One region of the Shewanella sp. 0m-8 genome, then DNA from elsewhere that is predicted to be linked to it. Evidence: riboswitches for the same ligand, from Rfam matches in the RefSeq annotation. Region 1 holds a riboswitch; the other holds the start of a gene.
What was found. A riboswitch is a leader RNA that binds a small molecule or an ion and turns the genes downstream of it on or off. The one in region 1 is predicted to bind cobalamin.

Region 1 (15,416 bases):
TTTGATAAGCGATCCGAGCTTTATCTATTTCTGCTAATACCTGTTCTAATTCCAAAGTATATTTTTTGAGTTGCTCTATCTGTTGTTGATCTTGTGCATCGCCTAGGGCTGACTCCTCACTAACCTGTCTTGCTTTTTCAATCAGTGTTTTAACTGAAGCTTGTTCAACTCGCGTCAATTTATCTTGTAATTTAATCAGTATTGGCGAGGCTGTTTGAATTTTTTGGTCCAACAATTGTTGTTCTAAACGCAGCAATTCAGTGCGTTCGTCTAAACTTTGTAACTGAGCGGAAGTTACTTGTCGTTGAAGTTTGAGCATGGCCAAATGGGTTGACTCAAGCCACTGATCTAACTGACTGCCTGTATCGCTTTTAATTATAGAGGCTTGTTCGATTTCTCGATCTGTTTGCGCAAGAGATTGGGGCAGAGCCGTTCTTGCATTAACCAGCTGTTTACTTTGATCACTATTGGATTGATAGCTTGAGCGCCACTCAGTCACAGCAGCCTCTAGTGTTGCGATAGATTGAGAAAGATCGCTGTACTTATTTTGTTGTCGAAAATTAAAGATCTCTAGCTGCTCTACGTCGGTTATTTTTTTTAGTAACCGCTCTCGCTGCACCGGAAACTGGCTGACAATATTTCGATATTTGTCGCGTTCGGCTTTCTGTTTTTTGTAGCCATTAACCCGGGAGAGTAAGGTCTCATATTGGTTAATTAAGGCTTCACTTTTTGGGGATTCACTATTAAGGCGAGTGATTTCATTTTTTAAAAAAGTGGCGTCAGGTAGGGTTTGGGCGCTTGAAGGCATAGATAACAGCATTACCGACAAAAATAGGTAAAGCCAGCATAGTCGTCCTTTGCGCTTAAACTTGGTTACTCGACTCACGTTCTTTCCCCATTTTCACTTTATTATCCATAGATATAAGTGTATACGGCTTGGCAAAAGCTGCAGGAAGTATCCCAAGATTTAAGGCGATTAATTTTGTAGTGTCACTAGGCTAGATTGCCACGTTGCGAATATAAAAATTGCAGGCTTAGGTAAAATAGCTTGCTTACCACAGAGGCTTAGCGGCTCAGTGAATAGGGTATGGCTTCATAAACAGATACACTCTCTCAATATCCACTCCTTCACCTCGAAAAATCCTCAACCTGAATAACTGGATTCGATTGAAACGGTTTTATTTCATAACAGGGAACATGGTGTCAGGGGCACTGCTTGTCTTTATTTACAATGGCTTGATGTTATTTCACAGCGGAGCCCGCAGCTAACCTGCTTTAAGGGGGTTTTACAGGGAAATAATTTGTACCTATAGTTAATTCAAAATGTGGTCTGTATTGATGTCGATACTATTTTATTTGTACGGATAACATACTGGAAATGAGTTTGTTGAACGGAGCTGTATATGGCACTTCATAAAAGTAAGGCGGAGCTATTTCCCTTACTTCACCTGCTTGATGATTTTAGCCGTTTTCAACTACACAATGGCTTTATTCAAACATTAGCTGAAAAAGATTTACGCCTTCAGGCTCCACCTTCTGTGGAGCTAGATGAGTCATCTGTTATACCTTGTGTCAGTGTTTATGACGATTCACTTCATGAAAACACCTCTGCTTTGCAGCAATATTTTTGCAGTAAAAGTGCAGACGATAATGCCGCCATCCAGCAGATTTTTCAAACGCTAAGCCCGGTAAGCCACCTATCGGAAAGTCGACATAAAAGACACTATCGGTTGGTCGCTTTCGCTGAAGAGGAAAAGCGCACGCCAGTGGCTTTTGTGACCTTTAATGTTGGCTTACTCGACTCTTGGTATTCAGACGATAATACCTGTCATGACCGGCAAATTGGTGGCTGTTGTTACTTATTATATGCCTATGTGATACCTGAGTGGCGTCACCTAGGTGTGGGGAGTTGCCTGTTTCATCTGATCTCAAACTTTTTTTGGTCCCAGTTACAGTTTATCGATGCGCAGGCTATGTCCCATGATTTAACTATGGTGCCTTTGGTTTATGAGAGCGAAGCGGCAAAAGGAGCAGAAGGATTATTGAGTCAAGTGGCCATGAATATTAATCAGTATAAGGCGTTATCATTAACCCATGATAAATCCTCGACAAGGGTAAAGCCTTGTATGAGTAATATTTCCTAGCTCTTTATTTTAGATCTGCACTTGGTTTCCTCTATGCCCATGCCTTTACGCACTGGGTAATATTCGACTTCATTTCGTTGCTATTGCCCCTTCTATATCACGCCGAAATAGCGTGATAATAGTAGGCTAAATGCTAAATGCTAAATGCTAAATGCTAAACGCTAAACGCTAAACGCTAAACGCTAAACGCTAAACGCTAAACGCTAAACGCTAAACGCTAAACGCTAAACGCTACACTCTAGACTTTAAGATCTAAGCTCCAGCCGCCGGCAATAAGGTTTCTTTTGATTACTGTATCCAAGTCACTCTCGGCTTGCCCTACGGGAGCGCAGAATCGAGCATCTTGTGGTCATTTGGGTAAAGGTATCGATGCACTTACTCGTGGTTTCTATCTGGTTATAAGGAAATGTTTACAGTTAGCGCTTTGGGTGTTTTCTGTATGAGTCAGGCTCTAGGCTTATGTTCTGTTAGAATACTGCGCATAATAATACCTATAAGCACGTTTTTTGGAGCTCATGAAAGAATTTATCATTATTGGCGCGGGTCAGTCTGGACTGTCTATGGCCTATAACTTGTCTAAGCATAATCAAGATTACTTGATTTTAGATGCCAACGAACATATTGGTGCGCCTTGGTTAAAGCGCTGGGATTCTCTAAAGTTGTTTACTCCGACTGAATATAACCACCTACCAGGGATGCCATTTCCGTTCCCTAAAGGGTATTACCCCAATAAATATGAAGTGGCAGATTACTTAAAGAGTTATGCCGAGAGGTTTTCGATACCTATTGAATTCAATCAAAGAATTACTTCGGTAAAGAAAGTCGATGGTATTTTTGAGATCACCAGTGACACCGCCAGCTATCAAGCCAAACAACTCATTATCGCCACCGGCCCTTTTCATACTCCCTATACGCCGCCTTGCCATGTCAATATCGCAGAAGATATTACTCAATTACACAGTGAAAACTACAAAAACCCAGCACAGCTACAAGAGGGTGACTGTTTAGTGGTTGGAGCGGGTGATTCTGGCGTACAAATTTTATCAGAAATTGCCGATACTGGGCGCAAAGTGCACTTCTCTGGTACAGATAAAATCACCGCTATTCCGCAGTCATTTTTAGGTAAAACGCTATGGTGGTGGTTTACTCATATTGGCTTTTTATCGGTTAACCGTTTTAGCAAAATAGGCAAATGGTTGAGTAAGGGCGGGCAGCCTGTTATCGGTACTGATGTGAAATCTCTTCTGGCAAAAGAAAATGTGATTCATATGGGCAAAACATTGTCAGCTGATGCAAGTAGTATCAAGTTTCAAAAAGGCAGTATCAGCAGTATCAAAAACATTATTTGGGCTACCGGTTTTAAACCCAATTTCTTTTGGATTGAAGATATCTCTTTTGATGAGATGAACTACCCGAGTAATTATCGCGGCGTGAGTAAAGACGTTGATGGATTGTATTTTATTGGTCTGCCTTGGTTGTATACCCGCGGCTCTGCAACACTCGGCGGTGTTTGGAAAGATGCTAAATACCTGATGACTCATATTCAGGAAAGTAAGTAAACGTAATAGCAAAGTCCCACTGATAGGGTTATCAGTAGGACAATACTTGAATTCCATCTTACTCTTTCTTCGCCCCTGCACGCTTGGTACAAGCGTGTTGAGGACTCTTATGGCTGTTAGTTTTAGGCCTACGGCCACCTAACAAACAAGTTTGTTTTTCCGCTCAAGGCTGGCTCTTTACTCTGGATCATAGTCAAGCACAGGGGCTAACCATCTTTCCGTTTCTTCAATGCTCATACCTTTACGTGCTGCGTAATCTTCTACCTGATCGCGGCCAATATTGGTGACGCCAAAGTAGCGGGATTTAGGATGGGCAAAGTACCAACCCGAAACAGCAGCCGTTGGGAACATGGCATAACTTTCAGTGATGTTAAGGCCAATGGTTTCATCTGGCTTTAATAAATCCCAAAGCAGACCTTTTTCTGTGTGGTCAGGGCAAGCAGGGTATCCTGGTGCAGGGCGAATACCTTTGTACTTTTCACGAATAAGCGCTTCATTATCGAGTACTTCATCGCTGGCATAACCCCAAAACTCTTTACGTACACGCTCATGCATACGCTCGGCAAAGGCCTCGGCTAAACGGTCTGCTAAGCATTTAAGCATAATGGCGCTGTAGTCATCATGGTCGGCTTCAAAGCGCGCCACATGCTCGTCGATGCCATGGCCTGCTGTTACCGCAAAGCCCCCCATATAATCGGCAACCCCTGAGTCTTTTGGCGCAACAAAATCAGCTAAGCAGAAGTTGTCGTTACCGACGCGCTCAATCTGCATCCGCAGGTGGTGCAGGGTGATGAGTGGTTGCTCGCGAGATTCATCCGTCCCATCGGCAGAGTAAAGCTCAATATCGTCATGGTTAACGGTATTGGCAGGGAACAGGCCGATAACTGCTTTGGCGGTAAGCCACTTTTCACTGATTATTTTATCCAGCATGGCTTTACCATCAGCGAATAATTTACGCGCCTCAACACCCACCACTTCATCATCTAAAATACGTGGGAAGTGACCGTGTAGCTCCCAACTGCGGAAAAATGGCGTCCAGTCGATACGTTCAACCAAATCCTCTAGCGGATAATCATCAAATACCTGGCGACCCAGTACGTTAGGCACAAATGGAGTGTAGTTTGCCCAGTCGTGCTGGCAGCGGTTTTCACGCGCAGCTTCTATAGATGTGATGATTTTACGTTTGGTTTGCGATAGACGCTTTTCGCGCATCATATCGTATTCTTCATAAGCTGCATTGATAGTTGCTTGGCGAGTGTCGTTGTTAATCAGCTTTGACACCATAGGCACGGCGCGCGAGGCATCAGCAATGTAGATGGCCCCCGTTGGTGCGTGCGGCGCAATCTTCACAGCGGTATGAATTTTTGAGCAAGTCGCACCGCCAATGATTGACGGAATCGTTAAGCCGGCTTTGTGGAAACTCTTAACGTTATGCACCATCTCATCAAGGCTTGGCGTGATAAGCCCTGACATGCCGATAATATCGACATTTTCAGCCTTGGCGACTTCGATAATTTTCTCCACCGGCACCATCACGCCTAAATCAATCACTTCATAGCCGTTACAAGCCAGTACCACACCAACGATGTTCTTACCGATATCGTGCACATCCCCCTTAACGGTAACCATTAAAATTTTACCGTTAGACTGGCCTGGGACTTTTTCAAGCTCAATATAAGGGTTTAAATAGGCAACGGCTTTTTTCATTACGCGCGCAGATTTTACCACTTGCGGTAGGAACATTTTGCCAGAGCCAAACAGGTCACCAACAATGTTCATCCCATCCATCAATGGCCCTTCAATCACATCTAATGGGCGAGTGGCCTGCTGGCGTGCTTCTTCAGTATCTGCATCAATAAAGTCGGTAATACCTTTAACCAGCGCATGGGCTAAACGCTCATTTATCGGCTTAGTGCGCCACTCTAAATCTTCTTTCTTAACGGTTTGGCTGCCATCGCCGCGAAATTTTTCCGCAACCTCTAACAAGAGTTCAGTGTTGTTAGTCGGCTCCCCATTTTTATCGACAGCGCTGCAAGGTAAGTTCTGTACGATTGCCTCAACTCGCTCTTTTAATTCGGTGTCGATATCATCGTAAATGGCTAGCTGACCGGCGTTGACAATACCCATGTCCATGCCAGCTTGAATCGCGTGATACAGGAACACCGCGTGAATCGCTTCACGCACCGGGTTGTTACCACGAAACGAGAACGACACGTTCGACACGCCGCCAGAGATCATCGCATGAGGTAGGGTGCGTTTTATCTCGGCGGTGGCTTCGATAAAGTCGACCGCGTAGTTATCGTGCTCTTCAATACCGGTGGCGATGGCAAAGATATTGGGATCAAAGATAATGTCTTCTGGCGGAAAACCGACTTTATCAACCAGCACGTTATAGGCGCGGGTACAAATCTCGATTTTACGTGCTTTGGTGTCGGCTTGGCCCTGTTCATCGAACGCCATGATAATTGCCGCAGCGCCGTAGCGTTTAACTAAGGTTGCTTGCTCGATGAATTTTTCTTCACCCTCTTTAAGCGAGATAGAGTTAACGATGCCTTTACCTTGGATGCATTTAAGGCCCGCTTCAATCACTTCCCACTTAGAGGAGTCGATCATAATCGGTACGCGCGAGATATCAGGCTCAGAGGCGATAAGGTTGAGGAATTTGTGCATCATCTCAACGCCATCGAGCATGCCTTCATCCATGTTGATATCGATGATCTGTGCGCCGCTTTCAACTTGCTCACGGGCAACCGACAGCGCTTCTTCATATTCGCCAGTTTTGATCAGGCGTAAAAACTTAGCCGATCCGGTTACGTTAGTACGTTCGCCGACGTTTAAAAATAGCGAATTTTTATCAATGGTCAGCGGCTCAAGCCCTGATAGACGACATGCAACTGGGATGTCGGGCAGTACGCGGGCCGGGTGCTTAATAACCGCTTCACGGATAGCGCGAATATGCTCAGGCGTACTACCACAGCAACCACCAATGATGTTTAAGAAGCCGTCAGCTGCCCACTCTTCAATAATGTTGGCCATCTGCTCGGGCGTTTCATCATAGCCACCAAACTCGTTAGGTAGGCCTGCATTGGGGTGCGCCGAGACAAAGCACTCAGAGATTTTCGATAACTCTTCAACATAAGGGCGCAGCTCTTTTGGCCCAAGGGCGCAGTTAAGACCAATAGACAGAGGCTTAACATGGCGCAGTGAGTTATAGAATGCTTCGGTGGTTTGTCCGGTTAAGGTACGGCCAGAGGCATCGGTAATGGTGCCAGAGATCATAATCGGTAAGCGGAAACCTTGGGTGTCATATACCGTTTCAATCGCAAACAGTGCGGCTTTGGCATTTAGCGTATCAAAAATGGTTTCGACCATGATGATGTCGCAGCCGCCTGCAATTAGCGCGTTGATTGACTCGACGTAGGCTTCAACCAGCTGATCAAAACTCACGTTACGGTAGCCTGGGTCATTCACATCGGGGCTAATTGAGCAGGTTCGGTTCGTTGGGCCAAGTACCCCTGCAACGTAACATTGGCGACCCGTCTCTGCTTCAACTTCATTGGCCGCTTCGCGTGCAATGCGTGCACCCGCTAAGTTGATCGCAGCTGAATGCTCCTGCATGTCGTAATCGGCCATGGCGATACGCGTAGCGTTAAAGGTATTGGTTTCGATGATGTCAGAGCCAGCTAACAGGTAGTCTTTGTGGATCTGCTTGATAGCATCGGCTTGGGTGAGCACCAACATATCGTTGTTGCCCTTTACATCACAATGCCAGTCTTTGAACTGTTCACCACGAAAGTCATGTTCTTCAAATTTGCGATCTTGGATCATGGTGCCCATCGCACCGTCGAGGATAAGGATCCCATCTTGAAGCTTTTGGGTAAGTACTGCTAAAACCTTGTCGGCAGAGTCTTGAGTATGTGCTACTGCGCTCAAGGCATGTGTTGGGGTACAGGTTGCCATAGATAATTCCTACCAGTTCGCAAATCGTTATTCTTGTAATACCAAGCAAAATAAGTCTCTGAATACTTAACTTACCTAGATCTGGTGTAAATCATGTCCGTTATTTTCAGTTAAGGTCGTTTATTATGAGTGACCTTTTATTTTGTTTGGACATTTATACGTATAGACGTCCATAATACGTGAGAGGCGATAAAAAGTGCAAGTGCTAAAGCATGATACTTTTTCAGCATTAAAAGCCAATGAATTTTAACTAAGTTGCTGATAAATAATGAAGGTCAACAGGTATAATGCAAACCACTAAGGTGATTTTACTTCGGCACGGCGAATGCGATGGTGGCAATATTTTACGCGGCCAAGTTGATGTTGCGTTAACTGAGCTTGGTCAGTTGCAGATGAAAAAGGCATTTTCCGCCTTATGCTTAACCGATTTGTCAGTCGATTTTACCGTTAATAGTGTGATTAGTTCACCGCTTCAGCGCTGCGCCAACATCGCAGAGCAATTGGCTCGTGAGCATGATTTAGACTTTTCTATTGAAGCCGGTTTTAAAGAGCTGAACTTCGGCGATTGGGACGGGCAAACCTTCGACGCGCTTTATCAAACTTGTGGTTCAGCGCTTGATAACTACTGGAAAAACCCTTGGTTGCTATCGCCGCCTCATGGCGAGTCTATGCAAGATTTTGAGGCGCGTATCGATAAAGCCTGGCAGGCGATGCTCAAGCTGCATCAAGGAAAGACGGTATTAGTGGTGACTCACGGTGGCGTAATACGTCATTTAATGAGTAAAGCTCTGAACGTCAGTCAGTGTGCGGGTTTTTACACCTCGCTTAAATTGCCTTACGCGGCCACGGTAGCGATTGATGTGCTGCACAATGATAATAAGCAGTTCATGAGCCTAAATTGGCGGTAGAAGTTTAAAGAAGGACCTAGAACCTAGGACCTAGGACCTAGGACCTAGAGCCTAGAACCTTTTTATCGTAGGTCGGGCTTTAGCCCGTCAATCTTGGTTTTATTTATAAAACAAAGGTGATATCAGCCTTGCTGGTATGATGCTAAACTGCGGCGTTATCTTACTTGAGTGCTACTGTCTGCATTAAGGTTAGTGCTTAATACTCACGGGGATTGTCGCTGGGATAGTCTCGTTAGTATCAGCGCGACTAAGCTAATAATAAGTCAAACAAAATGAAAGTTAGGTGCTTAACAGCATAAAGGGAACCGGAGGCTGGCAGTTATTCGCCGCTTAGTCCGGACTGTACCCGCAACTGTAGGGAAGGTTAGCCATAGGGCTGCGCTTCCAAGTCAGATACCTGCCTAACTTATGTTGTTCATTACGTATCATTCAGTACGTGTTGATAATTAAAAAGTGTATCCATATACACATAAACTCGTGCGGGCGACTCGAGGGAGACAATAAATGAAACTCGATACTGGGTTATTAGACTCTTGCTTGGACACTTGCTTGCTAGATGCCAGTTTTTTCTATGAATGGTTGAATGGCAACAATGGCTAATTCGAAATCACAGCAGCAAATTAAAACCGTGCTAGCGGTTAAAGATTTAAGTTGGCACTTAGACGGTAAAGCGATTTTATCGGCAATTGAGTTTAGCTTAGCTGAAGGCAAAATGCTGGGCATTATTGGCCCTAATGGCGCGGGTAAATCCAGTTTACTTCGCTGCTTATATCGCTTTATTAAGCCTAGCAGCGGCAGCATTAATTTATTCGGCCAAGATATTAGCGCGCTATCGGCTAAAGCTTTTGCCCAGCAAATCGCCGTGGTACTGCAAGACACGCCCCATCATTTTGAAATGACTACAGCGCAACTAATTGCTCTTGGTTTAACGCCTCATAAAAGTGCCTTTGATTTTACTAGCCGCAGCGATCGCGTTGTGGTTGCACAGGCGCTTGGAAAAGTGGGTCTTGAAGATAAAGCCAATCAAGCTTATGAGAGCTTATCGGGCGGAGAGAAGCAGCGGGCATTGATCGCTCGCGCCATAGTGCAGCGCCCTAAACTGCTTATTCTCGATGAACCGACAAATCACTTAGATATTCGTTATCAGATCCAAACCTTGGAGCTGCTACGCAGCCTCAACATCACAGTCATCACCTCTATTCATGACCTTAACCTTGCCAGTGCGCTGTGTGATGAGCTTTTGCTGCTAGATAACGGCTGCGCTATAGCCAGTGGAACACCCAAAATGGTACTCACTGAGCAACGTATCGCCAAGGTGTTTGATGTGTGCTGTGAAATCAGGCCGCACCCTCAACATGGCAATCCACTTATCAGTTATTTCTATGGTTACGAGGGCGTGTCGGCAAGTGGTGAGAAAACCGCCGCGGATATAAAGGCGTCAGTTCAAGCTGAAGCTTTCGTTCAAATAAAAGCGAGAGGTACAGATGTTTAAGGTGAGTAAGGCCTCAATCGCGAGTCTGCCGTTAGCCATTAATTGTCGTCGCCGAACTGAGCATCTCGTTCTGCTTATACTCACTTTGGTGGCGCTAATCACCCCATTTGCTGCCACCAGTTTTGGTGCTGCCAGTATTAGTACCTTAGATGTGCTAAATGTGTTTAGCCACAAGCTGTTTAGTATCGGCGATCCTGTTGGCGTAAAAGAGCGCATTATTTGGGAGCTACGTTTACCGCGAGTCTTATTAGCATTTATTGCTGGGGCTGGACTGTCGATAGCGGGCAGTGTGCTGCAAACTGTGACGCGAAATCCGCTGGCAGATCCTTATCTATTTGGGATCTCATCGGGCGCCTCTTTTGGCGCTGTAGTGGCGTTAACCCTCTTTAGCCAAAGCATGCTTTGGCTCAGTCTGCCGGTTGGCGCATTTATCGGTGCCAGCTTATCGGTATTGCTGGTATTGAGCTTATGTGGCCGTAACCTAAGCACCCAGGTTGAGCGCATGTTGCTTTCTGGCGTGGCAACCTCGTTTATGTTTGGCGCACTCGCCAGTTTGATGTTGTACTTTTCCAGTCCACAAGCTGCTGCATCGGTACTGTTTTGGACCTTAGGCAGCTTTGCTAAAGCCAGCTGGCAAGGCTTGTGGCTGCCAGCTTTAGTCGTGCTGATTTCATTGCTGGTTATCTTGTTGAATAAGCGTCAAATTGTCGCTATGCAGGCGGGTGATGAAACGGCTCATACTTTAGGGATCAATGTGGGTCGCTTACGTTTATCTATGCTGCTTATCTGCTCACTTATCACTGCTATTTTAGTGGCTAATTGCGGTGGCATCGGCTTTATAGGCTTGATGGTACCGCATACCGTGCGTTTACTGTTTCCGGGGCGATTCCCATTGCTGTTAACAGCGTTAGTCGGTGGATTATTTATGGTTTGGGTCGATGTATTAGCGCGAACCTTATTGAGTTATCAAGAGCTGCCAGTGGGGATTATTACCTCGGTGATGGGCAGTATTTTCTTTTTGTTTATTTTAGGCGGCCGTCGTGCCAAACGTATTTAACAATTAATGTTGAGTAAGCACCTAAGTTGAGTGGTCTAGGGGACTATACATGTTTGATATAAAACCAATAAATACTGAGTTCGATGCTGAGATTCAGCAAAAAATAGATACTAAAACTAAGCCCCTTGGCGCCTTGGGAGATTTAGAAACCTTAGCGTTACAGATTGCCCACGTATTAGGTAAAGACAAGCCGCAGATTAAGCACCCTAAGATGATGGTGTTTGCTGCAGACCATGGTATTGCTGAATCGGGCGTGTCAATTGCGCCCAGTGAAGTCACCACGCAAATGGTGATTAACTTTATGCAAGGCGGCGCGGCAATTAACGTGTTTACTCGCCAGGTGGGTTTTGACTTAGAGGTAATTGATTGCGGGATCTTAAAGCCGATTGAAAACCTAGAGGGTGTGATTAACCAACGTTTAGGCTCAGGTACTGGCCCTATTCATAAGCGCGCGGCGATGACGCTCGGTGCGGTTAAGCAAGGCTTTAAGATGGCGACAGAGCGAGTCGAGTTCCACCATCAAAATGGTTGTAATTTGATAGCGCTTGGTGAGATGGGCATAGGTAATACCTCGTCTGCTGCTGCGATTATGGCGGCACTAACAGGCATGAAGGCTGAAGATTGTGTCGGCCGAGGTACAGGGATCGACGCGGCGACCTTTAAGCGTAAGAAGATGTTAGTCGAGCAAGCACTGCTTGTGCATCATAGCGAGCTTGACGAGCCTATGCAGGTACTGGCTTGTCTCGGCGGCTTTGAAATTGTGCAGATGACAGGTGCAATGCTGGCTGCAGCAGAACGTAATATGCTGATTGTTGTTGATGGTTTTATTGCTAGTGCAGCAGCACTTGTGGCGGTAAAAATTAACCCTAACGTGCGTGACTACATGATTTTTGCCCATCAGTCAGATGAGAAAGGTCACTTTTTAATGCTAGAGTTTTTGCAAGCTAAGCCTCTGTTAAAGCTCGGTATGAAGCTCGGTGAAGGCACGGGCGCTGCATTGGCGTTACCGCTTATTCAAGCGGCGACCAACTTCTATAACGAAATGGCCAGCTTTGAAGATGCAGGCATAGAGATTTAGTTTTAGAAAAGAAGGGGCTAGGTTCTAGGAAAAGAAAAAGCTAGGTACTAGGGCGTTACAGTTAGCCTCTTTTGTAGGACCTAGGACCTGAAATCGGAGATTTACATGCAAGCTTGGCAAAAACAACTGAATCTATTTTTTATCGCGATGGGCTTTTTTACGCGTATTCCGATGCCGAAATGGATTGAGGTTGACGCAGATAAGCTGAATAAAGCCAGTCGATACTTCGGCTTGATAGGTCTGCTGGTGGGCGTAATTAGTGCGCTGGTTTACAGCTTAATGCTGCACTGGGTATCGCCATCTGTTGCAATTGTGTTTGCCATGATAACCAGCGTGATAGTGACAGGGGGCTTTCATGAAGATGGTCTTGCCGATACGGCTGATGGCCTAGGTGGTGGCTGGACGGTAGAGGCCAAACTTAACATCATGAAAGACTCACGTCTGGGTAGTTATGGCGCGTTGGCTTTGGTGTTAGCATTATTGCTTAAATGGCAACTGCTGACAGAGCTTGCGCTGTTTGACCCCCGCAGTGTCAGTTTGGCATTGATAGTCGGGCATTGTCTAAGCCGCATTGTGGCCGCGAGTTTTATCTTTTCTGAGCAATATGTCAGTGACTCTGACACCAGTAAGAGCAAGCCCCTAGCCCAGCAGCAAGGCATTAATGAGTTATCGATATTGTTAGCAACTGGCGTATTGGCACTGTTGTTAGTCGGTGTTTTTCCTGCGCTCATTTTAATCGTGGGGCTTTTTCTGGTGCGATTTGGCTTTGTAAGACTATTCAGAAAGCAGATCGGCGGCTATACCGGCGACACCTTAGGCGCAGCGCAGCAAGGTAGTGAACTGGCTTGTTATCTATTGTTACTCATCTTAGGAGTTAGCTGGTGATCCATCTGGTATTAGGCGGCGCCCGTAGTGGTAAAAGTGGCTTTGCTGAGTCGCAAGTAAAACAATTTTTAGCCGAGCAGAGTAAGAAACAGCAGGCAATAGATTGCTTGTACTTTGCAACGGCGCAGGCGTTAGACACTGAAATGGATGAGCGTATTTCTCATCATCAAACTCAGCGTGAGTCAGATACCATTCCATGGCGCACTATCGAATGTCCCCTCAAGTTAAGTGCTGGCTTAAAGGATCATGCATCTGAAAATAGCATCATCTTAGTGGACTGTTTAACCTTATGGTTGACCAATCATTTATTAAAGCCTGGGGACGACTGGCTACAGGTGAAGGCGGAATTTTTGCACACTTTGACTATGCTGCCAGGCAGCGTGATTTTGGTCAGTAATGAGGTCGGTTGCGGCATCGTGCCGCTCGGCGAGATTAACCGCCGTTTTGTCGATGAAGCGGGCTGGCTGCATCAAGATATTGCTGCGATTGCAGACAGGGTGACTTTGGTGACAGCAGGCTTACCGTTTAATTTGAAAGGTTAAAAAAACAATCTCATGGCAACAATAAATAACACTGAGTTATATAAGGCTGAGCTAGATAAGACACAGTTTGATAAAAATAAAGCCAAAGTGCTGATGGTGCAGGGCACTACTTCCGATGCAGGTAAAAGCACGTTAGTAGCAGGTCTATGCCGACTGTTCGTTAGGCAAGGCGTAAAGGTTGCGCCGTTTAAGCCGCAAAACATGGCGCTTAACAGTGCGGTAACCATTGATGGCGGTGAAATAGGCCGTGCTCAGGCGCTGCAAGCAATCGCTTGTCATTTAGAGCCGAAAATCGATTTTAATCCGATTTTGTTAAAACCTAGCTCAGACACTGGCTCGCAAGTCATCGTGCATGGAAAAGCGTTAATGCAGATGGAAGCTGAGGACTACTTTGGTAAAAATGCCGAGGGTTACCGCGTTAAGGCTATGGCGGCAGTGCTTGAGTCTTATCAGCGCTTAACCGCCGGTTACGAGATGCTGCTGGTAGAGGGCGCGGGCAGCCCTGCCGAGATTAATCTGCGTGAAGGCGATATTGCCAATATGGGCTTTGCCGAAGAGGTGAACTGCCCAGTCATTATCATCGCTGATATCGATAAAGGCGGCGTATTTGCCCACTTGGTTGGCACTTTGGCGCTACTGAGTGAATCTGAGCAGGCGCGAGTGAAAGGCTTTGTGATCAACCGTTTTCGTGGTGATGTAAGCCTATTGCAAGGCGGCCTAGACTGGTTAGAAAACTACACCAACAAGCCTGTGCTTGGCGTATTACCTTACTTGCACGACCTGCACCTCGACGCCGAAGATGCATTGATTGCCGCGCCTGAAAAAAGCAGTGAAACCAAGCTTAAGGTGTTAGTTTTGGTATTGCCGCGCATTAGTAATCACACCGATTTTGATCCCTTAAGGCTTAATCCGCAGATCGACTTTAATTACGTGTCGATGCAGACACAGGCTGAAGCGAGCAGACTGAACAGCTTGCAATCACTCCCTGCTGCGGATTTGATTATTATTCCGGGCAGTAAAAACGTGCGCGCCGATCTCGAGTTTATTCGAGATCAAGGCTGGGACAGTGCGATAGATAAGCACTTGCGCTATGGCGGCAAGGTATTGGGTATTTGCGGTGGTTATCAAATGTTAGGTCAATTGATCGACGACCCAAGTGGCATTGAAGATAGCCCCGGGTCCAGTGAAGGCTTAGGTCTACTGCCAATAGTGACTGAATTAACCAATAACAAAGTATTGCAGCAGGTTGAAGGTTATTTGAGCTTGTTAGGCGAAACTGCACCGCTAGAGGGTTATGAGATCCACTGCGGCCGCTCTAGAACGCTTTTGCCATTAACTCAACCAATAAGTTTAACGGTTAAAGCATCTAGCGAGCAGCAAGCAACAGCAGCGACCGAAGCTGATGGCATGTTATCGAGCGATGGCAATATTTTAGGCAGCTACGTACACGGCCTATTTGATTCTCCGCAGGCATGCCAGCTGATTTTAAAATGGGCGGGGATGCAAGACGCCGAAGTGGTCGATGTTAATCAGGTGCGTGAGCAACAACTCGATAGATTGGCTGATATGCTCGAGCAGCATTTAGATCTTGATCGCCTCGTTCAGATCTGGGATCCCAACTGATGTTAGCCCTAATGTTAGCCCTAATGTTAGGGCTAACATCAGAACTAACGCTTATATCAGTGCTGGGTATTTTTGCTAAGAAGCGCTAAATGTATTTATAGGCTGTTAAAGCACGAAAATCACTGAGTGCTATAAAAGTCGTCTTTTTGACTGAAACTTAAACGTTAA
Region 2 (15,416 bases), on a different contig from region 1:
AAGACCAAACCTGGAGAGTTAGCGTTATGGGTTTGACGTAAGTTATGCGCGATTAAGAACTCATCACGTAAATCATCATCTAGCCCTAATGACTCAAAAGCTTCAAGCGTTAAGGTTTCTTGTTTATCTTCAATCACAGACTTAAGCAGGCTCAGTGGGTAATCCTGTTCAAGTTCTGAGTTTAAGTAAGCAAATGCCGTTAGTGCAATAATGTCACCAAATACGCTAAATAGTGCCAGGGTTTGCACTTCATCAGGGCTAATTTGCAAACTTTCTAGCTGATGCAGTTGATCAACGGCGTCCGCTGCAATCGCTTCGGTAAGCGCCCAATAACCATGAACCAGCTTTTTGTAAGGCTCATTCAATTCGTCTAAACGCTCTTTCAGATAGAAAGTAAACGCATAACGATAAATATTAACCTGACCTAAACGTACTAAAGCATCTTTTAATGAGCGATTCTTACTCGATTGCGGTGTGGCGTGATCTGCACTGTTGCTGCGCCAAAGCAGATGGGCAGATACGGCCGGATCGGATGACACGATATCGATAACATTACGGATATCACCGTCTGCAATAATGGCCTTTTTCAATGGGATAAGGATCCCTCTACGACCAATTACCTGCTCTTCGTTGCTGATAATTGCGCGTACTTGAGTAAATACTTGCTGCTCAAGATCTGTCATGCGAAACATTAAACCTTATTATTTTTAATCATGATGTGCACTCAATTCCGTGGCAAATTAACCCACACAATGACGTCAAAGGTCAAGCCATATAAGCGACAACCTTAACAAGTTTCAACAATTTTATTCACCTCCACTAAATAAGTAGCTGATAAAACCTGCCATCAGTAGCAAGAGCCAGGAATAGTATTAAAACCGGAGGGATTTTGGCTACGCTAATATATTAATGTAAGCCTTTGTTATATAGCCTGATAAATCGCTTTGGCAAGGTCAAAATAGCCTGCGTCATTTAAATGTATCGCATCCGATTTTTTACTCGGACTTTTCAATAAGCGACTTAACGCATCGTCGACTAAAACCAACTCATATTGCTCTGCAAGCTCCTCATAAATCGGTGACGCCGATAAAAATAGGCTCTTTTGTGGCACCGCAACCAGTAAAACTGGGATCTGTTTCGACTGGGCCATCTCTATCATGGCGGCCAAATTAGATTTAGTCGTCGTGATAGCATGGTTTCTTAAGAAGTCATTACCGCCCTCTAACAAGATTAATAGCTCTGGTGAATGCTTATCTAATAACGAAGCTAAACGTGCTGCACCACCCGTTGTTGTCTCGCCCGATACGCCCGCATTAATCACCTCAAAACCACTAAGAGAAGCAAGCTGGCTAGGGTAGTCTTGGCCCTTCGACGCGCCAACGCCATAGGTAAGGCTATCGCCAAAAGCTAATATCCGTGCATTATCTGATAAGGGCGGAATACTCGCCCCAGAGCAAGCTTGCAATAACAGCAGTGCGCAACTAACGAGCAATAGGACAATAGGGCGACGCTTAAATAATGGTTTCATCAATAACTTTTAACTTGAGACTGTAGCCAAAAAATAACATAAAAAAAGCCAGACACAAGGTCTGACTTAAGTACGCATATCATTTTAAATATGTCACAAAAAACTAGAATGCTTGATAGCTAACACTCAAAAATAGCTCTCTACCAGGGCTAAAGTAGTTTTGAGCGGAGATAATCTCTGCGTCAAAGATGTTGTTCGCTTTTAAACGTAAGCTCCAAGCATCATCGAGCTGATAACCCACACTTAAATCAACTTTATGATAGGCATCCAAAAACGCATCATAACCAGCATAACGCTTACCTTGATAATGGTAGTTAGCCAAGAGATCAAAACGTTGCCAGCTATAGCTCAGCATATAGTTAAACTCATTCTCGCTACGGCCAACAAGCTGCTCACCTGTTTGTTTATTCTCAGCATCCAGATAGGTATAACCCAGTTGGTGCTCAAGGCTCAATAACTGGAAATTAGCAGACAGTTCGATACCGCTGATCTCAGCTTCATTGATATTCGCAGGCTTCCAGATATCCCAACCATAATCGTCTTTCTCACCCGTAGGGGCCCAAGCAATCAGATTATCGATAGTATTTTTAAATACACTGATATAAGCACGCACATCTTTAGCATTAAAATGCAGCGTTAGATCATAACTCTCAGCGGTTTCTGAGAGCAACTCTGCGTTACCAGAACCTGGCCAGTACAGGTCGTTAAAGGTTGGCACTTTAAAGGCCGTACCCGTTGTCGCGGCCAAACTCCATTGAGCATTAAACTGATATGCGAGACTAGCGTTATATGAAACTTCGCTGTCGATATTTTCCACATCATCATAACGCACCGCAACTTCAGCCAGTATATTGCTCCACTGCTTTTGCACTAAGGCGTAGACACCTAAGATATCTCGCTCATCTTGGGCATAATCGCCCTTAACAGACTCATTTGACCAATCGACACCGCCCGTCAGGGTCAAGTCGCTTGCCGCTAGGTATTGGTTACTCCAATTGACCTGATCGCGTTTGGTTTCAAACTCAGATATTGGCACACTGATATCGTTACCACGAAAGTTCTCGTTTGAATCGCGAGACTGGCTTAAGGCTAATTTGCTGGTAAATCGGTCATTACTGTATTGCGTAGCAAGATCCCAAAAGTAATTATCATAGTCTGACTCATCTGCCGAACCTGAGGCATAGATATCGTCGTACTGAGTGTTACCTTTATCGTATTGTCCGGTCCAAAGTGCTTGCCAGTTTTGATTAATTTGCTGAGAGCCGTTTACTGAAAGCGCGTTGCGCTTATAACCATCATCATCATTTTCAACCTCTGCGCCGTTATATACATCATAACCTTCTGATTGCTCATGGTTAACGCTCAGTGTTGTACTACCATCGCCATGGGTCATACCTGCGCCAAATGAGCCGCGAATATATTCATTGCTGCCATATTCAGCACCCGCAAACCATTCACCGCCCTTGAGTTGGCGAGTAAAAATCTGAATGACGCCGCCAATAGCATCACTGCCCCACACAGACGCTCGAGGTCCTTTTAGGACTTCGATTCGCTCAATATTTTCAGGTGATAAACTGTTAAAGCTAACTGTACCTAATGTGGCAGAGCCGACTTTAACGCCATCGATTAGGACTAATACATGGTTGGAGTTACTGCCGCGAATACTGACAGATGTTGCCTGACCCGCACCGCCATTGCGCGATACACTAACACCCGGAAGTGTTTCTAATACGTCAGCCACAGACTTTGGATTAAGACGCGCTATCTCTTCACGTTCAATGGTATTAATGACGGTTAGCTGCTGATCGGCGCTTCTATCAAAACGAGAACCGGTTACGGTAATCGTTTCATCAACATTTGCTAAGTGAGATGCGACTTCTTCGGCCGAAACTGAAAAGGCTGATAAGCTAACAAGACTACTGACTAGTAGTGCGATTTTTGATGGTTGTGTTCCCATTTACCTTTTTACTCCTAAAGGAAAACGGGGCAAATACGTCACGGTGACACGACCCATAAATGAAAAAAATCACTCGTTTATTGGTTCGTTTAATTGCCGCATTTCGAGATCTGCCCGCCGAAATCATCGAAATCACTTTGCTGGCCGGTCTCCGGACTTAGGTTCTGTATTAACGTATTAATACCCGAATACAAGCTTTCAACACCTATCCATTAAGGCGCACTTGTCTCTCACCATTCACCGTTGCGGGGGCAGTGTCAGAATTTAACTGACTTCCCGATTATCCCTAAGTTACAGCCGTAACCTGAGGCACCAATAAAGTTGACTAAATATCGTTATAAGTTTTTGTTACTCAAAAGTGAACAAATATCACTATCAAGAGTGCCGCGCATTATAGACGTCTATACGGTTAAATGTCTAACTTAACACCACTTAAAACCCGTATTTAAGCCGAGGAATATTCACCTTGTACCTAGCGATCTAATGTTTCACATTAATATCAGCAACATATAATTATCACATTGAGTCTACCAAGCCTTTAATACAAGCTCAGAGGGGTAATACTAGATAAAAACTCTTGCTGATTTTGCGCTTTGATGGGAGGATTTTCTTTGCTAAATGCGTCACCACGAATCGATTTATGAATTAAATACAGATCCAGTTTCCCCCTGATAGCGGTGTAATGGCCAATCTCTCCTAGAGTTTGCACCTCATCATAAGCAATACCTGCTACCGACTTAATATGAGAGTTGGGCATCTTAGTGCAGCCGATAATCGCGCTTGCAGCTTCATGGCCGTTGAGTGGCTCACTTTGCAAGGTTTCAAACACCGTTTCCCCTTGGCAACTGTCGAAGTATACCTCTGCCATAGTCTCTAAAAATTTTTGTGGGCTCACATCTTCAGCGATCCCTTTAAACCCTTGCACACACAGCATAGATGACCAGGTTTGTAACGCTTGAGAAGCGGGAACAAACTCAGCAGAGAACATCGTCTCTTGTTGATTTGAATAAGCGAGTTTCCAGTCTAACGGCAAACTAAAATTAAATGTTTGACTAAAAATCGCTAGTTGCTTGGGAGTTTTATCGACGTGCGCTGTAACCGCTTCATCACTTAAACCGTATGATGGAAAAGCTAGAAATATTACACATAACAGGCCTGCTGCCATGCGCGGAGATAATGACGTCATACCTTTACAATCCTTGTTGGGGGTACTTTTATGAACAGATATTCTATCTGTGCATCTGTCAAAGTGGTACTTAAAAAGTCATTAAATTGAATCCGCATAAATGCACAGTCATCTTCAATGGCTATCACCTCCGCCCTTCCATATTTAACAATAGCTTATATACCGACAGCTAATCTAGAACAAAAAAAACACCAAAAAGTACTTGCGCAATACAATTACATTTGTAATCTTAAATATACATTACAGCTGTAATCGTAAAGAACATTCAGCAAAGGATGACTTTGAAAGAGGCCGACTTTGAAAGAGAGCAACTATGAAAAAGGTTTTACTATGAAAGAGGTTTTACTATGAAAGAAATCAGTAATGCCGAGCTGTGTGTGCTCAATATCCTTTGGCAATCATCGCCAATGAGTGCTAACGATGTCATCAGTGAATTATCTCGCAGCAATGACTGGCACGAAAAAACGGTCAAGACGCTACTTAACCGCCTAGTAAAAAAACAAGCCATTGGCTTTGACAAGCAGGGCCGCTCATATCTTTACTTCCCTCTCATCGAACAGAGTGAATACCAGCTTAAAGAGAGTGAGTCTTTCATCGAGCGCTTATTCTCTGGTCGCGTCGCTCCCTTAGTGGCCGGTTTTGCCAAGCAAAACAAGCTCAGCGCCGAAGACGTGGCCGAATTACAACAACTGATTGATACCTGGCAAAAGGACAACAAATCATGATGCTATGGATGGCACAGCAAACCCTGTTACTTACTCTTGTTTGTGGTGGTTTACTCATAAGCCACCGCTTTTTACAGCAGCGATTGGGGGCACGTAAAACCTACCAGCTATGGTTAGCAGTTCCCGCTTTACTGATAAGCTCTGCGTTAATCGCAAGCATGCCCAACACTCTTGCTGCAGCCCAGGCAGAACAATTCGCTCACTATAGTGTTATCGCTAGCAAAGCTATGGCTACAGTTCAAACCAGCGATTACGCCAAGATTGCGCTGTCGATATGGTTAGTTGGCATTGCGGCTATGGTGACTCTGCTCAGCCTACAAGCGATAGCTTTAACTCGCATATTAAGCACTGCGACTAGAGTCCATCACACTGGCGCCAACTTACCGACCTATAGCCACCCCGGTGTGCAATCACCTATGCTCGTCGGGGTCAATAACCCGAAAATCATACTGCCCTCTAATTTTATTCAGCTTAACGCCGATGAGCAGCAATCGATTATCGCCCATGAGCAATACCACCACCAGCGCCGAGATCTGCTCAGTAATTTATTGGCCTACAGCGCACTCAGCCTGTTCTGGTTTAATCCTATTTGTTGGCTCGCTTATCGACGCTTTAGAGATGATCAAGAGTTAGCCTGTGACGCCTTTGTCACTCAATCATTGAATAAACAACAAAAGATCTGCTATAGCCAAGTGCTGTTAGCCTACTCCCAGCAAGCTCATCACGGCCTGCTACACACACATTATGGAAATAAAAACATACTCAAGGAGCGTATTATGCAAATGAAGACATTTCAACAAGGTCAGAGCGGTTTTGCCATTATCGGTTTGACTATCGCATTAGGGATCAGTGGCTTGCTGCTCAATCAGCAGGTGCAGGCCGGCGATCACAACCATGACGCTGTTCACCCAACAATCCGTATCGAGCCTAAGTATCCTATTGAGGCAGCTAACGCTCACCAAAGTGGTTTTGTTGTCTTACAGTTTGATATCAGCCCAAGTGGTGCGGTTAGCAATGTCAGCGTTGTTAAGTCATCACCTGAAGGGGTATTTGATAGCTCTGCGACAACTGCACTTAAGCAGTGGCAGTACAGTGAAAGCAGTAAAGGCCTTAAACAGGCAAAGGTACAGCTCGACTTTATGATTGATCCACCAGCGACTGACGTTGAGCGCATCAAAGTTACGCCTTAAACAAGCGGTTATCACTTAAACGAGCTCTGATAAAGAATCTCGCGATATACATGTGATGTGATGTGATAAAAAATAGCTAAACCGATAAAAGCGCCAGCAGCTGGCGCTTTTATCGGTTAAAAAATAATGATATCAATAGGTCACACCTCAACCCTTGTTTATTTAAACCTTAGCTTATTTAAACTTTAACTTATTTCAATAAAACGACCGCTTCTTTCAACGCCGCTACAAGTTCAGGATTTCTCAACACTTGCGTTTCCATATCGAAGTTATCAAAAAAGCTTGGCACTGAGAGCGTTGCCCTGACATCTGCAGCAAAGTATGGCGCAGATCCTGAAGCTGCAGCTAATACGCTTGATGCACCGCCCGGCCCCGGAGAGGTAGCAAGTAATAGCATTGGCTTGTTTTGAAACACTTTCATGTCGATACGTGATGTCCAGTCAAACAGGTTTTTATAAGCGGCAGTGTATGAACCATTATGCTCAGCAAAAGAGATAATAATGGCGTCGGCTTCACCAATCTTGGCAAAAAACTGCTGCGCCAGCTCTGGGTGACCAAGCTCTTCTTCTCGGTCCTGACTAAAAAGTGGCATCTCATAATCGTTAATATCAAGAATTTCAACCTCAGCTCCCTGCACTAATGATGCTGCATAGGTTGCAAGTTGCTTGTTGATTGACTTAGTGCTGCTGCTAGCTGCAAAGGCTAATAGTTTCATAATAGGACTCTCATATTCAGTGACTGCAGTTAACTCTGCAAATTGCGTTGGGTTCAAGTACCGTGCTCACAATTAAGCAAAGGTTAAGTTTAGAACGACAACTCGATGTAGAGCAGTGTATATTGATGACAAATAAAGATTAATAACCTCAAAAGATATTTACTATTTCCATATGGCTTTTAATTAAGGGGGATATGACTATAAATAAACTATTTGATGGAATTGTAATATTTGTCCAAGTCGTAAAAAGTGCTGGCTTCTCAGCCGCGGCAGAGGCTTTAGGTCACTCTACCTCTTATGTGAGTAAAGAGGTCAATAAGCTTGAAGCTCGACTTGGGGTCAGGCTACTCAATAGAACCACCCGCTCTATCGGCTTAACACCCGAGGGAGAGGCTTACTATCAGCAGTGCTTACAGTTAATAATTGATGCCGAACAGGCGGTGGGCTTGGTCACTCAACACGATGTCAGCCCCCGCGGTGTACTTAAATTAAGTTGCCCGGTCGGCTTTGCGCAAAACTACCTTAAGCCCATTATTTCTGAATACCTGCAGCGATACCCCAATGTAAGTTTAGACTTAGATTTAAGCGATAAACGCACCGATGTGATTGCCGACGGTTATGATTTAGCCATTAGAGCATCAGCACACCTTGAAGAGTCGAGCCTTATTTGCCGCAAACTTTATAGCTGCAAAGCCTACACTGTGGCGTCGAAAGCGTATATTTCACGCCACGGAAAACCCCACCATCCCAGAGAATTAGAAACACACTACGGCATCTGCTACTCCAATCATAAGCAGCCAAGCCGCTGGGATTATATTGATCATGACGGCAAACATTTTGTCGTTGATATTCGCCCAAAAATACTCTGCAACAATGGTGATATGCAGCTGGATATGGCACTGGCGGGTCATGGTATCACTCGTTTACCGAGTTTCTATATGCGAGATGCGCTTGAAAGTGATCAGTTAGAGATTTTATTTGAACACTTGCCTAATTCCGATATCGATGTTTTTGTCGTTTACCCGAGCCGTAAACACTTATCGCCTAAAGTCAGGGCATTTATCGACTTAGCGGCTAAACACTTAACCCGCTGCTAATGTTAACCTTTATGCCCAAATTTTAAATTTATTACTTTAAAGTAAACCAATACCGAACTTATAATAAATAACATTTCCCAGTCACAGTTAACGCTTCTTTTTAACTGTGCTAAAAATCTTTCCACTGGGATCTCAAACTACTTAGGTGATGTGCGTGCTAAAGAAAGCTCTTGCAATGTCCAGCTCAACCCAGATGTTAGTGGCCATGTTTGTTGGTTTTGCCGTGGGGCTGTTTTTCGGGGAATCCATCGCTTGGATGGCGACCATAGGCACAGGGGTGATCTTGCTGATGCAGATGACGGTACTGCCCTATATCGTTGTGTCACTCGTTGGCGGTATTGGTAAACTGCAAAAAAATACAGCCAAACTTATTTTTAGCCGCGCCGGTCTTATCATGTTGCTGCTTTGGCTATTAGCGATTGTAATGATTGCTTTAATGCCGCTGTCTTTCCCTGTTATCGAATCGGCCTCCTTCTTTAGTACCAGCAGCATTGAACCTGTTACACCAATCGATTATTTCAAGCTGTATATTCCCTCTAACCCCTTTGAGTCCATGGCTGATGGTTATGTACCTGCCATGGTGGTATTTAGCATCGCTATGGGGCTTGCGCTTATCGGCATGCAAGGCGAGCATAAACAGCAAATACTGACCTTTATGCATACCAGCTCAGAAATTTTTTCGCGCATTACTCAAGGTCTAGTGAAAATTCTACCTATCGGTATTTTTGCTATGTCGGCCTCGGCAGCAGGCACCATGGGAGTCGATGAGTTTGCCAGTATGCAGGTTTACCTTATCAGCTACTTTGTGCTGTGTTTGCTACTCACATTTTGGGTATTGCCCTGGATTGTAGCTTCGTTGACGCCCATTACCTTTGCTCAAGCACTGCGCATTTCTAAATCCAGCCTAGTCACCGCTTTTGCTACCGGTAACATCTTCATCGTAATCCCGGTGATTGTTGAAGAGTGTAAGCAGGTGATGCGCGAGCACGACGACTTATGCGAAGACGGCGCCACCTTGATTGAAATTTTGGTGCCTATCGCCTTTACCTTCCCTAATATCGGTAAGCTCACCGTTATTATGTTTATCTATTTTGCAGGTTGGTTTAATGGTACTCCTGTTGATATTACCAGTATCCCTTCGCTTTCTATCAGTGGGCTATTAGCGCTATTTGGCAGTGTCTATGTGGCCATTCCGTTTATGCTCGACTTAGTTAAACTCCCAACTGATCTATTCCAGTTATTTGTCATGTCTGGCTTTATCACAGGTAAATTTAATTCTATTGCGGCGGTAATGAACCTGTTTGCACTCACCTTATTAACGGCATCGCTGTTTCAAAAATCACTCAAAATACGCCCACCGCAACTATTGAAGATGAGTTTAGGCATTGGTATCAGTGTGTTTGCAACCTTATTAGTTTGCCGTGTCGGCATGGGGATGTTTATTCATAGCCCAGAGATCACCAGTGGCGTTATCGCCAACATGCAGGTGGCCGATAAAGTACCGACCAAAGTAAAAAAACAGTTCCCGATTGTAGGCCAAACTCCCGCAACCCCCATCCGAGGGGTACAAGCGATTCGAGATGCGGGCACCCTCAGAGTGGGTTATATCCCAAGTAACGTGCCCTTTAGTTATTACAACAATGCTGGACACTTAGTCGGGTTTGATACCGCTATGGCGACGAAACTTGCAGAAGACTTAAAGGTGAAAATTGAATTTATTCCCTTTAAAAAAGACCAACTGGTCGCCTCTCTAAAAGCGGGGTTTTTTGATATTGCCATGTCAGGCCTTGCCATGGACATCGAGCAGATGGATGCCTTAAGTTACGCTAACCCAGTGCTTGAGCTTAACCTTGCTATAGCGACTAAAGACTATTTGGTGAACGACTTTAAGAGTAACGAAAAAATTAAACAGATGCAGGGCATGACCATAGCTTATGTTGAACATAGCGATGCTATCGAAGAGGCTAGGCGTTTCGCCCCCAACCTCAAGTTTGTAAAAATTGAAGGCTACAAAGACTTCTTTAGGCAGAAAAAACACAAATATGATGCGGTAGTGATCAGTGCCCAGGCAGGCTCAGCCTGGACCTTGTTCTTCCCGGGCTACGGTATTGCACTGCTGGAAAATAAAACACATTATCCTGTGGCGTACGCGGTCGCACAATATAACCAGTCGCTGCTCAACTACATCAATAATTGGCAGCGCTTACGTAAAGTTGATGGTACCCAAGCAGCTATTTACGATTATTGGATGCTAGGTAAAGGCGCTAAAAAAGTAGAGCCGCGTTGGTCAATCATTCACAATGTACTGCACTGGACAGACTAATCACTAAATGAGGCTGGTGCCCAGTGAGCTTGAGTTTAAGTTTAAGTTTAAGTTTGAGCCAAGTGGTTACTTAGCAGACTATTGCTTTAAGGGCTATGTCGGCGTTGGCGTCGACAATTGCTTAACTTCAACCTCGCTCAGATAGCGCCACAGCCCCAGCTCAACATCGAGTTTAAGCTCGCCTATCTGCTCACGATGCAAGCCGTTGACGCGATTCCCCACAGCGGCAAACATCCGCTTCACCTGATGATACTTGCCCTCGGTAATGGTAAGTAACACCTCTTTAGGCGTGACAATCTCAAGCTTCGCTGGGAGTGTTAGCGCCTTTTCATTTTGCAATTGCACACCCTGTTTAAACTTTTCAGCAACGTCTTCGGCAACTGGGTCTCTTAAGGTCACTCGGTAGGTCTTTTCACACTGTTTGTCGGGTCTGATAATATCAAACGACCAACGACCGTCATCGGTCAGTAGCACTAAGCCTGTCGTGTCGGCATCAAGCCTACCTACAATGTGTAAATCTTCCACTCTTTCGAGCTTAATACAGTTAAACAGGCTTGGATAATCGCCATCAACATTCGAGCTTAGCGTATGCATAGGTTTATGCAGCATGATGTAACGCGATGGCCGCGCCACTAATCTGCCCCCTTGATAGCGGATCTCATTGCTTTCATGTACCTGAAAAGCCACATCCGTGATGGTCTCGCCATTGACGCTAATTTCAGCGCGCTCAATACAATCGCTAGCCTGAGCACGACTGAGATCGGTACTTTTACAGATAAATTTGTCTAAACGCATGTTACTTAGTTATCACCCAATATTTTTACTGTACTTTTTTACAATACGACTCACCGTACTAGCCCCTGTATTAGCGCAAAGAGGACTCATTGTACTAGCCCCAGCATTAGCGCCGAGACGACTTACTGTAGTTAGCCCCTGTATTAGCCCCAGTATTAGCTCCAAGAGGACTTACAGCACCCCAATACTAAGCTGGATTATCGCAAGCAGCCAAAATTGCACAAGCGCTCATTTTAAAATGGTCAGTATTTATCGACTCTTATAGAGGTTCAGCTATTAAGCGGCCGCGATTTCAGGCACAATACCGGCCTAAGAAAAGGCTGAAAAAGCCAGTTACTTTGTCGTAAACGCTTAGGAACCCCAAATGACGCAGATCACCCTACTTACCCCTGACGATTGGCACCTACATTTTCGCGATGGCGATATGTTACAAGAAACGGTTCCCGCAACAGCGCGCCTGTTTCAACGTGCGATTGTTATGCCTAACCTTTTACCACCTGTCACCGATGCGAAGATGGTAACTGAGTATCGTGAACGTATTTTGGCTGCGCGCCCAGCAGGTTCGACTTTTGAACCGCTTATGACCATCTTCTTGACCAACAACACCACAGAGCAAGACATCATTGATGCTAAAGCTGCCGGCGTTGTTGCTGCAAAGCTTTACCCTGCAGGTGCAACCACCAATTCAGACGCGGCTGTCAAAACGCTTGATGCGCTGTTCCCTGTATTTGAAGCCATGGCTAAACACGGTATGTTGCTATTGGTACACGGTGAAGTCACTGAATCGCATATCGATATTTTCGACCGTGAAGCCATATTTATTGAGCGCTACCTTGCCCGCATCGTTGCCTCTTTCCCAAGCCTAAAAGTGGTATTTGAGCACATCACCACTAAAGATGCGGCTGACTTTGTTATGTCAGCAGCGGACAATGTGGCGGCAACGATTACCCCGCAGCATTTATTACTTAACCGTAATGACTTGCTTGTAGGTGGCGTTCGCCCACATAACTTCTGCTTGCCAGTTCTTAAGCGCAGCACCCACCAAGAAGCGCTTCGCGCTGCGGTTGCAACAGGCTCAAGTAAGTTCTTCTTAGGCACCGACTCCGCGCCGCACGAGAAGCACCGCAAAGAATCAGCTTGTGGCTGCGCCGGTTGTTATAGCGCGTGGAGTGCATTAGAGCTATATGCACAGGTCTTTGATGACTTAGGTGCACTAGATAAACTTGAAGGCTTTGCCAGTAAGCATGGCCCTGACTTCTATGGCCTCGCTCGCAACACTAGCACGGTGACGCTAGTGAAAGAGAAATGGACGGTTCCGAGCGAAATCATCTTGCCTAACGGTAATCCAATCGTGCCATTCTTCGCCGGTGAAGAAGTTAACTGGAAAGTGAAGAACGCTTAACAAGCATTCCCGCCTTCACTTTTATTAAGATTGAAAAGCTCGCTTATTGCGGGCTTTTTTGTTTTTAAAGTCTCGTTATGTCGCCAAATGTATGCATATTTGCGCCACATACACATGTTGTTACCTGCAGACATCAACTGAATTGAGAATAAGATAAAGATACACTTGTATACAAAGTTAACACATCATTTATCATCAGCTTGCGTTTAAATAGCTCCATGCAAACGCATAACTTAAAGTCTTTTTAAGTCCCCCACGCAAGGAGCAACCGATGAAGAAAATGATTACATTAACCGCGATTATACTGACCTCAATCACTTTTAATGCATCAGCCGCAATGGAACCTAATTTAGAGAAAACACTCATCGCAGTCTGTAAAACAGGCTTAAATAACAACCTCTTTTTGTATAACAGAACCATGCAGGAACATAAAATCAACAAGCGCAGAGTGTTTCCAAAACTCGTGTGTAACGGTCAGAGTTTCCATCAATTCGCACTATCTAATGGCGCTAACAAAATTGCCGCTAAAATTGCCCCCAATAGCTTAGGTACAACAACGATTACCGATATCGCAATGACGCCCCCACAAGACGCAAACTACTCAGTCACGTTTTAACACCATTAAGCTAACGAAAAGCCACCAGCTTTTCGTTAGTTTCTCTGATTTAAGATGACTGCGACTCTCGCCCTATCGCATCACCTAAAGGCTCAAAATAAGCGATGAGCGCATTAAAAATCTGCGCTCTATGCTCAATACTTGGGTAACCTCCAGCATCAAATAAGGACGACGTTAAGGTTTCATCAACCAAGTAAGGGTTACAAATCTCTTGATAAGACTCAATGCAGCTCTCAAAGGCCCGCGCCATTAACTCGGTTGGCCGCGAAAAATACTGAGTACCGTACTGCTTATCGAGCACAATTGCCCGACTAACATAGTCATGGCCATCGTTGCCATTATCAGAAAGCATCGTCACCTCAAATACCCGCTCTAAACGCTGATTCAGTGGATGCTTTATCGGTTTAACATTGGCTATCCAGCTGTGGCTAGCAAAGGAGATCCCCCGTGGTGACGTATGGTAGGATTTTGGCGCAATATAATGGTCAAACGCATGCCAGAATTCATGGGCAAGCGCCCCAGCTCCTGCATTTTTGGCCAGTGCTAACTCACACCGGTGCGGCGCATAATGGGCCTGTACGCCTTTTTGACCACCACTACCAAAAGCGAGGTTTAAGGTTTCGCGCAGGCCGATTGCTTTAGGAGGGAGTTTTAAGATAAACGCCAAATCTGCTAACGAATCAAAAATCAGGTTAGCCGCTTTATCCCGCTCCTCGTTTTCAACCCACTTACCAAGGCGAATATGACCAAGACCGAATACCTGTTTGATATCAACAAAACTCACTTGCTCATCGAACCGATAATCTGGACCTATACGTTTATAACTGCGGCTTTTTAACACTTATCGATTCCCAGCTGAGACTGTTATGTGACTTTAAGGCCATCATTATAGAGCAACCAATAACGACACACGAATGCGTATATCAGCGTCACTTTAGCTTAACGCTAGCCTAAGACACGCCATAAACGATATAATCTCGCCCATTAGTTTCAAATTATATAGGCCTTAAGATGGCGCGCACTGCAGCCGCATTACACATTTTGGTGAAACACCAAACACTTGCCGAAGATATTATTAAGCAGCTCAATAAAGGGGCTAAGTTTGACGTACTAGCCAAGAAGCACTCAACCTGCCCATCGGGTAAGAAAGGCGGTAGCTTAGGCGAATTTAAGAAAGGCCAGATGGTGCCGCAATTTGATAAGGTTTGTTTTACTGGCGAGTTAATCACTCCACACTTGGTTAAGACCAAGTTCGGTTGGCATGTGATAAAAGTGTTGTACAGAACATAAATCAACCAAGTTACTGGCAATGATCACGTAACTAAAGTGTTGTACAGAACTTAAGGTTAGAGCATAGGCCCTAGAACCTAGGACGCTTCGCTGCGAGGACGGGCTTCGCCCTGCTAGGAAAAGCACAAGCTTGACGGGCTAAAGCCCGACCTACAACAGCCACCGCTTTTCCGACTTTCCTAGGACCTAGGACCTTTCTTAGCTTTTCAACCCGTTCCGTAAGTGACGCAGTCACGTACGCAAGACCGCAGGCCGTCCGCCTTAGCTTTTCCGACTTTTCTAGGACCTAGGACCTTTCTTAGCTTTTCCTAGCACCTATCTTTTAAGCTTATAAATATTACCGCTATCGGTACTAAAATAAATATCACCCAGAGGTGAGACTTCAATATCTCTGATCCGCTCACCAAGCTCTGACATTATTCGCTGCTCTGCAATAGCCTCATCAGCATCATTAATGCTAATCACATTGATGTGAGTTAGCTTCAATGCGCCAGCAAGCAGTTTACCCTTTAACGGCGGAAATTTATCGCCTCGATAAAGCACTAAACTACCGGGTGCGATAGAGGGGATATACACCTTAACTGGTGGTTCA

Region 2: it holds a riboswitch for cobalamin, as region 1 does, so the genes downstream of both, ACVBIO_RS12205 (TonB-dependent receptor domain-containing protein) here and ACVBIO_RS11070 (ABC transporter ATP-binding protein) in region 1, are expected to answer to the same signal.

What each region holds. Positions count from the first base shown of each region.
Region 1 is NZ_JBRIMB010000019.1:10,447-25,862, reverse strand. Features, by position in the region: gene ACVBIO_RS11095 (mechanosensitive ion channel domain-containing protein) at 1-886, opposite strand, end outside; gene ACVBIO_RS11090 (hypothetical protein) at 1,404-2,144, shown strand; gene ACVBIO_RS11085 (flavin-containing monooxygenase) at 2,660-3,703, shown strand; gene metH (methionine synthase) at 3,881-7,663, opposite strand; gene ACVBIO_RS11075 (histidine phosphatase family protein) at 7,951-8,571, shown strand; cobalamin riboswitch at 8,836-8,990, shown strand; gene ACVBIO_RS11070 (ABC transporter ATP-binding protein) at 9,155-10,063, shown strand; gene ACVBIO_RS11065 (FecCD family ABC transporter permease) at 10,056-11,120, shown strand; gene cobT (nicotinate-nucleotide--dimethylbenzimidazole phosphoribosyltransferase) at 11,170-12,198, shown strand; gene ACVBIO_RS11055 (adenosylcobinamide-GDP ribazoletransferase) at 12,304-13,083, shown strand; gene cobU (bifunctional adenosylcobinamide kinase/adenosylcobinamide-phosphate guanylyltransferase) at 13,080-13,625, shown strand; gene ACVBIO_RS11045 (cobyric acid synthase) at 13,638-15,248, shown strand.
Region 2 is NZ_JBRIMB010000022.1:54,204-69,619, reverse strand. Features, by position in the region: gene ACVBIO_RS12215 (HDOD domain-containing protein) at 1-683, opposite strand, end outside; gene ACVBIO_RS12210 (arylesterase) at 923-1,528, opposite strand; gene ACVBIO_RS12205 (TonB-dependent receptor domain-containing protein) at 1,632-3,485, opposite strand; cobalamin riboswitch at 3,611-3,817, opposite strand; gene ACVBIO_RS12200 (hypothetical protein) at 4,024-4,671, opposite strand; gene ACVBIO_RS12195 (BlaI/MecI/CopY family transcriptional regulator) at 5,019-5,396, shown strand; gene ACVBIO_RS12190 (TonB family protein) at 5,393-6,586, shown strand; gene ACVBIO_RS12185 (NADPH-dependent FMN reductase) at 6,777-7,301, opposite strand; gene ACVBIO_RS12180 (LysR family transcriptional regulator) at 7,496-8,398, shown strand; gene ACVBIO_RS12175 (cation:dicarboxylate symporter family transporter) at 8,574-10,721, shown strand; gene ACVBIO_RS12170 (pseudouridine synthase) at 10,815-11,516, opposite strand; gene pyrC (dihydroorotase) at 11,881-12,918, shown strand; gene ACVBIO_RS12160 (DUF3718 domain-containing protein) at 13,190-13,534, shown strand; gene ACVBIO_RS12155 (CLCA_X family protein) at 13,584-14,375, opposite strand; gene ppiC (peptidylprolyl isomerase PpiC) at 14,546-14,824, shown strand; gene ACVBIO_RS12145 (PQQ-dependent sugar dehydrogenase) at 15,140-15,416, opposite strand, start outside.